Regions from separate parts of the Alloalcanivorax sp. C16-2 genome, predicted to be linked through region 1. Evidence: predicted binding sites of a transcription regulator. Region 1 holds the regulator's gene; each other region holds the start of a gene.
What was found. The regulator sigma-54, encoded in region 1, starts transcription at its own class of promoters, with help from an activator protein. The targets are predictions, from matches to a motif close to TGGCACNNNNNTTGCTNT.

Region 1 (3,222 bases):
TCTTCCAGCGCTTGCAGGGCGGTGGTCTTGCCCGAGCCGGAGCGACCGCTGAGGATGGTCAGTTTCATAAGGCGCGACGGTTCCGGTGTGATCAGGAGGCCAGGCGTATTTCCGCTTCCGACTCCACCGCCGTCTGGTAAAGATGGTGGCTGCCCCTGGCATGGCGCAGATCGTCACGATAGTCGTCGTCGTTGAACAGGTTGGCCAGGTGGCTGAGCGTCTTGAGATGCTGTTCCGGGTTCTGTTCGGGCACCAGGAGCACGAACACAAGATCCACCGGGCGGCCATCCACGGCATCGAAGTCCACCGGCTCCGCCAATTTCAACAGCAGCCCCACGGCGGCGTCGCAGTGGCCGAGCCGGCAATGGGGGATGGCGATGCCCTCGCCGATGCCGGTGGAACCCAGTTTTTCCCGGGCCACCAGGGCGTCGAAGACTTCTTGCTCGTTAAGACCACCACAGCTGGCCGCGGCCAGCTGGGCGATCTGATCGAGCAACCGTTTTTTGCTGGTAACCGCTACCTCGTCGTAGGTGCGGTCTTCGGTGAGCAGTTCACGTACTCGCATAGTCAGGGTCTGTCGGGTCGGACCTAGTGGCCGTGCTTACGGCCCACGGTCTTTTCCTTGTGTTTGAGGATTTGCCGGTCCAGCTTGCTGGTCAGGGCGTCAATGGCCGCGTACATGTCGTCCGCGTGGGCGGTGGCGAACAGGTCGGCACCGGAAATGTGGATGGTGGATTCCGCCTTGTGGGACTTGGGCTCCGGCGACAGGATCACCTGGATGCTGGTGATCTGGTCGGAGTGGCGTTCCAGTTTGGAGAATTTCTCGTCCACATAGTCACGCAGGGCGTCGGTGATATCCAGGTGGTGGCCACTGAGGTTGATTTGCATAGCTGGCTCCTTCTCTCTATTGAAAGAGATGTCCTTTTTTACCGTTCAAACCAGTCGCTTACGCGCGCTGGAGGACGGGATTCGCATCGCCTCTCGGTACTTGGCGACGGTGCGGCGCGCCACCTTGATACCCTGGTCGTTGAGCAGGTTCGCCAGCTTGTTGTCGCTGAGCGGCTTGCGAGGGTTCTCGGCGGCGACCAGCTTCTTAATGATGGCACGAATGGCCGTGGAGGAACACTCACCGCCGCCGTCCGTGTCCACATGGCTGGAAAAGAAGTACTTAAGTTCGAACACGCCCCGGGGAGTCAGCATGAATTTTTGGTTGGTGACCCGGCTGATGGTGGATTCGTGCATTTCCACCGCCTCGGCGATGTCGGCCAGGACCAGCGGTTTCATGGCCTCCTCGCCGTAGTTGAAGAAGTCCTGCTGGACCTCGACGATGCGGCTGGCCACCTTGAGCAGGGTGTCGTTGCGGCTTTGCAGGCTTTTCAGGAACCACTTGGCTTCCTGCATGCAGTTACGCAGGTACTGGCCGTCTTCACCGCCTACCTGGCGGGCCATGTGGGCGTACTGGGCATGCAGGTTGACCTTGGGCAGCACTTCCTCGTTGAGTTCCACCCGCCAGCCGCCGCGATGGGCGCGCACCACCACGTCGGGCACGGCGTAATCCACCTCTTCGCCACCGATCTGTTGCCCGGGCGCGGGGTCCAGGGTACGCAGCACCGCCAGGGCCGCGACCAGGTCCGCCTCGCCCACGCCGAGGGTGCGGCGCAGGCCGGCGTAGTCGTGTTTCTCAAGCAGTTCCTGATGGTCGAGGATGGCCCGGGCGGTGCCCAGGTGTTCGGTGTCCCCCGGCAATTGTGCCAATTGCACGCCCAGACACTCGGCCAGGTCGCGGCTGGCCACGCCCACCGGATCGAATTGCTGCAGCCGGTGCAGCACGGCCACCACCTCGTCCTCTTCCACCGGGTCGTCCGGGTCGTTGATCTGGGTTTCCGCGGTGGTCAGCAGGTCGGCCAGGGATACCGTTACGTAACCGCGTTCGTCCAGGGCTTCGAGAATGATCTGCGCGATCACCCGGTCGCGGTCGCTCATCGGGGTCAGGTTGAGCTGCCATTCCAGGTGCTCAAGCAGGGTTACCGGGTTGGCGTGGCGCTGCTGCCAGGCATCGGCGTCGTCACCTTCACCGCTGGAACCGGCGCTGCTCTGGCCCACGTAGAGGTCGTCCCAGTCACTGTCGGTTTCCACCTGGCCCTCGACCAGGTCATCGAGGGCGTCATCGCGCTCCAGGTCGAGATCGCCGTCGGCGTCGCCGTCCGAATCATCGGCGGAGAAGTCCTCGGCGCCGTCCTCCAGCTCCAGCAGCGGGTTGTTTTCCACCGCCTGCTGGATCTCCATGCGCAGGTCCAGCGTCGACAGTTGCAGCAGGCGGATCGCCTGTTGCAGCTGGGGCGTCATGGTGAGCTGCTGGCCGATTTGCAGTTGTAGGGTGGGTTTCATGCTGCCTGTGAGGTCATTGTTCTCGCGAAGACCGGCAGCATAGCAGCATCAAATCAGATTAAGCAATAATCATGCCAGGTATTGCGTTTTGGGGGAGGAGGGTGTAGGGCGGGGAGCCGGCTCTCAGAGCCGGAAGTCCGCCCCAAGGTAGACATCCCGAACCTGCTGGTTACCCAGGATGGAGGACGAATCGCCCTCGGCGATGATGTGCCCGGTACTGACAATATAGGCCGTGTCGCAGATGTCCAGAGTTTCCCGCACATTGTGGTCGGTGATCAGCACGCCGATGCCGCGATCCTTGAGGTGGCGGATGATGCCTTTGATATCGTTCACGGAGATCGGGTCGACCCCGGCGAAGGGTTCGTCGAGCAGGATGAAATCCGGGTCCGTGGCCAGGCCGCGGGCGATTTCCGCGCGCCGCCGCTCGCCGCCGGACAGGCTCATGCCCATGGAGTCGCGAATGTGGTCGATATGGAACTCCTGGAGCAGGTTCTCCAGGCGCTCCTTGCGCTCTTCGTTGGACAGGTTCTTGCGGGTTTCCAGGATCGCCATGATGTTCTGCTCCACGGTCAGGCGGCGGAAGATGCTCGCCTCCTGGGGCAGGTAGCCGATGCCGCGCTGGGCGCGACCGTGCATGGGCAGGTGGGTGATGTCGTTGCCGTTGATCTCGATGCGACCGGCGTCGGCGGCCACCAGCCCCACGATCATGTAGAAGCAGGTGGTCTTGCCGGCGCCGTTGGGGCCCAGCAAGCCGACGATCTGGCCGGCTTCCACTTCCAGGGACACGTCCTCGATGACGCGGGTGTTCTTGTAGCTCTTGGCCAGGTTATGGGC
Region 2 (3,222 bases), on a different contig from region 1:
AGAAGAACAACATCGGTCACCGTCCCGGCGTGAAAGGCGGCTACTTCCCGGTTCCCCCGGTGGACAGCCTGCACGACCTGCGTGGCGCCATGTGCGCGGCCATGGAGCAGATGGGTCTGGAAATCGAAGTGCACCACCACGAAGTGGGCACCGCCGGCCAGTGCGAGATCGGTGTGGGCGCCAACACCCTCACCAAGAAAGCCGACGAAGTGCAGATCCTCAAGTACTGCGTGCACAACGTGGCCCACGCCTACGGCAAAACCGCCACTTTCATGCCCAAGCCGCTGATCGGTGACAACGGCTCCGGTATGCACGTGCACATGTCCCTGGCCAAAGACGGCAAGAACCTGTTCGCCGGTGACGAGTACGCGGGCCTGTCCGAGGAAGCGCTGTTCTACATCGGCGGTGTGATCAAGCACGCCCGCGCGCTGAACGCCTTCACCAACGGCTCCACCAACTCCTACAAACGTCTGGTGCCCGGCTTCGAAGCCCCGGTAATGCTGGCGTACTCCGCCCGTAACCGCTCCGCTTCCATCCGCATTCCGTGGGTGAGCAACCCGAAAGCGCGTCGCATCGAGACCCGCTTCCCGGACCCGTCCGCCAACCCGTACCTGTGCTTCGCCGCGCTGATGATGGCCGGCCTGGACGGCATCAAGAACAAGATCCACCCGGGCGACGCCATGGACAAGGATCTGTACGACCTGCCGGCCGAGGAAGCCAAGGACATCCCGACCGTGGCGCATACCCTGACCATGGCGCTGGACGCCCTGGAAGCGGATCAGGACTTCCTGACCCAGGGCGACGTGTTCACCAAGGACATGCTGGAAGGCTACATCGAGCTCAAGCGCGAAGAGATCGAGCGCCTGAACATGACCCCGCACCCGGTCGAGTTCGATATGTACTACAGCTGCTAAGGGTTCGCCCCGAGGCACCACGAAAAACCCCGCTCCGGCGGGGTTTTTTGGTTTATCGCGCTTTGACGGAAAGTCGCGCCCCGACTGGAGCGAGACTTTCCGTCAAAGCGCGATGAACCATTTTTTTGTGGCGGGGGCCCTTTTTTCGGGGGTGGGCAGGCCGCAGAATCGGGGCATCGTCTTATTCGGGGGAATGCCATGAAAACCTGGCCGCTGCTGTTGATCCTGCTGCCGCTGGCGGCGCTGGCCCAGACCGACACGGACGCCGCGCCGTCCGCGGGCATCTACCGGGTAGTGGATGAGAACGGCAATGTGGTGTTTACCGATAACCCGCCGGAAAACAGCGGCGCCGAGCCGGTGAGCGTCGGCCCCACCAACACCATGGACAGCCCCCGGCCCCGGGAGGACGCCATTCCGCGCGCCCCGGACGACGACCGGGCGAGCGACCCGCGGCGTGGGCCGGACGCCACGGACTTCAACGGTTACCGGAGTCTCACCATCGTCAGCCCCGCCAACCAGGCCACGGTGCGCCTTCCCCAGGATAACCCGGTGACGATAGAAGTGCGGGTGGAGCCGCGTCCGCCGGAGGGCCATCGGGTGGAGTTGATCGACAATGGCACGCCGGTGCAGGGCCTCTCCCTGGACTTTCCCGACCCGGGCACCCATTCCCTGCGCGCGGTGATCAAGGATTCCCAGGGGCGGATCCTGATCACTTCCGATCCGATCACCCTCTATGTGCACCGGGTCAGTGCCGCCGACGGCGCTGGCGCCGGCGGTGGGCTGCCGTCCGTGGGCGGCGCCGCGCAACGGGGGGGCGCCGCCGCCGCCGGAGGCAGCGCCAAGGGCGGGAGTGCCGCGCAACGGGGCGCCGCCGGTGCCCTGGGAGCGCCGGCGACGCGCGCCACGCGCTGATAATTCGCACCAAATCGGTGCATTCCCCGCCTCTTCTTTCTACACTGCACCGAGACGACCCGCCGGGTCGCCCGTTCCCGGGGCCTTCGAGCCCCATGACGGGTGGCCTGATAATTGCTTATGCCCTGTTATGGGCCGAATGATGAATTCAGACACGGTGCTGCAGAAACGATTGCTCGACCACCTCCGCACGGCGGTGATGATGCTCGACGACGACCTGCGCGTGCGCTACCTCAATCCGGCGGCGGAAATGCTGCTGTCCACCAGCGCCGCCCGCGTACTCGGGCAGCGGCTGCCGGATTACTTCTTCGACGACGAGGAAGCCCGGTCCGCACTGAAACAGTGCATCGAGGAGGGGCATCCCTTCACCCGCCGGGAGGCCAAGCTCAATGTGGCGCCCGGCCAGCAGGCGGTGGTCGACTACAGCGTCAGTCCGATCCATGAACCGGGCCAGGCCATGGCGCTGTTGATTGAAATGCAGTCCCTGGACCGGCTGCTGCGCATTACCCGGGAGGAGGGGCTGATCCATGCCCATCAGGCCACCCGGGCCCTGGTGCGAGGCGTGGCCCATGAGATCAAGAATCCGCTGGGGGGCATCCGCGGTGCCGCCCAGTTGCTGGAGCGGGCCCTGCCGGACCCGGAACTGGCGGAGTACACCCGGGTGATCATCGATGAGGCGGACCGCCTGCGCTCGGTGGCGGATCGCATGCTGGGGCCGCGCAAGCCGCCGGCCTTCGCGCCGGTGAACGTGCATGAATGCCTGGAGCACGTGCGCCAGCTACTGCTCGCCGAATACCCGGAAGGGGTGGCCCTGGTGCGCGATTACGACGTCAGCCTGCCGGATGTCACCGCCGACCGGGATCAACTGATCCAGGTGCTGCTCAATCTGATGCGCAACGCCATGCAGGCGCTGCTGGAAGCGGGCACCGAGAACGCCCGGGTGGTGATGCGCACCCGCGTGCTGCGCCAGTTCACCATCGGCGCCCAGCGCCACCGGCTGGTGCTGCGCGTGGACATCGAGGACAACGGTCCGGGGATTCCCAAGGACCTGCAGGAAACAATTTTCTATCCCATGGTCAGCGGCCGTGCCAATGGCTCCGGGCTGGGCCTGTCCATCGCCCAGTCGATCATCAGTCAGCACCAGGGTCTGATTGAGTGCGAGAGCGAACCCGGGCGAACCCTGTTCAGCCTGCTGCTGCCCATGGAACCGCTGGACACAACGGAGAGCAATGGATCATGACGGCTACCATCTGGGTGATCGACGATGACCGTTCCATTCGCTGGGTGCTCGAGAAAGCCCTCAGTCAGGAGGGGTACCAACTGGCCTGCTTCGAGGACGCCGACGAAGCCCTGAACCGTCTCGACGAGGGCGGCCCGGAGCCGGACGTGCTGATTT
Region 3 (3,222 bases), on a different contig from region 1:
CACCCTGCCGGCTCAACGCGCAAGAAATGCGCCCGCTTTGTGCAAATAATCAGAAGCCACCACGGCCCCGCCCCGGGGTTTCGCTCAAAAAAAGCCGGCGCTGGCGGCGCCCGGCTGTTCCAGAGCGTCGGCGATCAGATGCAGGGCCTGGGCCAGGTCCTGACGGCTGGCGGGACCGCCCAGGCACAGGCGCACCGCCTCCGGCGGCTTGCCATTGACGGCGAAGGCGTCGCTGACCACCACGTTGATGTTCTGGGCGCGCAGCCGGGCGGCGAACGCCACCCGGCTCCAGGCCTCGGGCATCTTCAACCACACATGGAACGCCTCCGGATGAGAGCGGTAATCGGCGCCGGCGAGAATCTCGGTGACCAGCGCCTGGCGGGCCTGGGATTCCTGGCGGGTCAGCGACAGCGCCAGATCGGCGGTGCCGTCCTGCACCCAGCAGGAGGCCAGCGCGGCGGTGATCGGCGAGGCCATCACGGTGGTGGCACGCAGGGTCACCGTGAGCCGGGACCGCACCCGGGCCGAGGGCAACGCCAGGTAGGCCACGCGCAGCCCGGCCCCCAGGGATTTACTGAATCCGCACAGATAGTAGGTCAGCTCCGGCACCAGGCTGGCCAGGGCCGGCGGTCGGTGGCTGGGCAGCAAACCATAGGCGTCGTCCTCGATGATCGGCAGGTTGTGCTTGCGGGCGATCTGCGCCACCCGGTGGCGGCGTTCCTCGCTGAGCGTCACCGCCGCCGGGTTGAGCAGCACCGGGTTGCAGTACAGCGCCTTGGGGTGGTGTTCGGCGCACAACCGCGCCAGCGCGTCCGGGTCGAAACCGTCGTCATCCAGCGGCAACCCCACCAGGCGGATGCCGAGCTGGCCGGCGATGGCGCGCAGACCCGGATAGGTCAGGGACTCGCACAGCACCACGTCGCCGGGCCGCGCCAGGCTGCCGAGCACCGCCAGCAGCGCGCTCTGCACCCCCGGGCACACCAGCACCCGGTCCTCGCTGACGCGCAGGGGCCGGCGTTGCAGCCAGGCCACCGCCGCGTCCCGGTCCTCGGCGGACCCACCGAACTCCTGGTAACGCATCAGCGGCTGCAGATCCGGCCCCAGGGCTCGCAGGCCCGCTTCCATGCGCTCTCGCAGCAGCGGGTCGCGAGGCTCCGGCGGCAGATTCATGGTCATGTCCACGGCGCGGGCGGCGCTGGCGCTACGCCGGCTGAGCCGGCCCGGCTGGCAGACAAAGGACCCCTGCCCCACCCGCGAGTAGATCAACCCGCGCCGCTGGGCCTCGTTGTAGGCCCGCGACACGGTGGCGTAGTTGAGGTTAAGCGCCGCCGCCAGGTCACGCAGCGGCGGCAGTCGTTCACCCACGGTAAGCCGACCGGCCAGGATATCGTCGCCGATGGCGTCGGCGATGCGCAGGTAGACCGCCTTGCCGCCGGTTTTGAGTTGCGGCCGCCAGCCGTCCTTTTTCGCACTATCGATGGTCATGCTCTGCACCAGGGTTGTTCACCGGCGCCGGGGGATGTCCGGCGCCGCGTACCGCTTTGATTGGTCGCCGGCCCGAGGCGCCGTCCGCATACCCCGGCCAAACGCCGCCCATTGGGCCACAACAGCCCAAACCAATCAATCAATTTAATACTTGATTGGCATCTTGATTGCAGTTGTTTGAGTGCCCGATCCCGGGCCATGCGCCGGCGCCCCGCGCCGGTGCGCGACATACGACATACGCAGAGGGAGGCGGCTATGCCCACCGTAGAAAAAGCAGCGCATCAAAAAGGCGATTTCTTCGTCGACTACGAAGAGAAGGTGTTCGAGGACGTCAAGGCGGAACCCGGCGAGAAGGCGCTGGTAACCTTCCATACCGTGGCGTTCGAAGGCTCCATTGGCCTGGTCAACATGCTTCAGGCGACGCGCCTGCTGCGCAAGGGGTTTGATACCTCGGTGCTGCTGTACGGCCCCGGTGTCACCCTGGGCTTGCAGCGGGGTTTCCCGACCCTGGGCGACGAGGCCTTCCCGGGCCATCTGGCGGTCAACAACCAGCTCACCAAATTCATGGGCGAAGGCGGCAAGGTGTATGCCTGCCGGTTCGCGTTGCAGGCTCTTTACGGCCATGGCGAGCCATCATTGATTGAGGGGATAACACCAATCAATCCTCTGGACGTGCTCGACCTGGTGCTGCTGCACCGCCGGGACAACGCCTTCATCCTCGACACCTGGACCCTGTAAGGAGGGCGCCATGAGCGAGGCAAGGATGGTACGGGCGGCGGCGGCGCAAATCGCGCCGGATCTGGAGACCGCCGGCGGCACCCTGGACAAGGTCCGCGAGTGGATCGACGACGCCGCCGAACAGGGTGTGCAATTGCTCGTTTTCCCCGAAACCCTGGTGCCCTACTACCCCTACTTCTCGTTCGTGCGCCCCCCGGCGCTCTCCGGCCCGGACCATCTCGCCCTGTACCAGCGGGCGGTGACGGTGCCGGGCCGGGAGATCGACCGGGTCGCCGAGCGCGCCCGCCACCACGGCATGGTGGTGGTGCTGGGCGTCAACGAACGGGACCGGGGCACGCTCTACAACACCCAGGTGGTGTTGGACGGCGACGGTCGGCTGTTGCTCAAACGTCGCAAGATCACCCCCACCTACCACGAACGCATGATCTGGGGTCAGGGCGACGCCAGTGGCCTGCAAGTGGTGGACAGCGCCGTGGGCCGGATTGGCGCGCTGGCCTGCTGGGAGCATTACAACCCGCTGGCCCGCTACGCGCTGATGACCCAGCACGAGGAAATCCACTGCGCCCAGTTTCCCGGCTCCATGGTGGGGCCGGTGTTCGCCGATCAGATCGAGGCGGCCATGCGCCATCACGCCGCCGAGTCCGGCTGCTTCGTGGTCAACGCCACCGGCTGGCTGGAGGACCACCAGATCAGCGCCATCACCGACGACCCGGCCCAACAAAAGGCCCTGCGCGGCGGTTGCATGACGATGATCGTGTCGCCGGAGGGCAAGGTGCTGGGCGAGCCGGTCACCGAGGGCGAGGGGCTGTGCGTGGCGGACCTGGACATGGCCCTGATTCTCAAGCGCAAGCGGATGATGGATTCCGTGGGGCATTACGCCCGCCCGGAATTACTGAGTCTGCTGATCGACCGCCGTCCGGCGGCCCCCGTTCATGACCTGAACGATTTGCACGACCTTCACGGCCCGCGCGGCGACGCCGCCGGGGCCTCCATCGGGAG

Region 2: the regulator sigma-54 is predicted to act here: its motif matches at 1,930-1,947, upstream of glnL (nitrogen regulation protein NR(II)).
Region 3: the regulator sigma-54 is predicted to act here: its motif matches at 1,642-1,659, upstream of ACLD02_RS14180 (MSMEG_0572/Sll0783 family nitrogen starvation response protein).

What each region holds. Positions count from the first base shown of each region.
Region 1 is NZ_JBKFTL010000002.1:621,594-624,815, reverse strand. It holds gene rapZ (RNase adapter RapZ) at 1-68, opposite strand, end outside; gene ptsN (PTS IIA-like nitrogen regulatory protein PtsN) at 92-565, opposite strand; gene hpf (ribosome hibernation-promoting factor, HPF/YfiA family) at 589-888, opposite strand; gene ACLD02_RS13135 (RNA polymerase factor sigma-54) at 934-2,388, opposite strand; gene lptB (LPS export ABC transporter ATP-binding protein) at 2,512-3,222, opposite strand, start outside.
Region 2 is NZ_JBKFTL010000004.1:142,241-145,462, reverse strand. It holds gene glnA (glutamate--ammonia ligase) at 1-914, shown strand, start outside; gene ACLD02_RS15965 (DUF4124 domain-containing protein) at 1,113-1,826, shown strand; gene glnL (nitrogen regulation protein NR(II)) at 1,957-3,066, shown strand; gene ntrC (nitrogen regulation protein NR(I)) at 3,063-3,222, shown strand, end outside.
Region 3 is NZ_JBKFTL010000003.1:114,774-117,995, reverse strand. It holds gene ACLD02_RS14185 (PLP-dependent aminotransferase family protein) at 85-1,485, opposite strand; gene ACLD02_RS14180 (MSMEG_0572/Sll0783 family nitrogen starvation response protein) at 1,741-2,223, shown strand; gene ACLD02_RS14175 (Nit6803 family nitrilase) at 2,234-3,222, shown strand, end outside.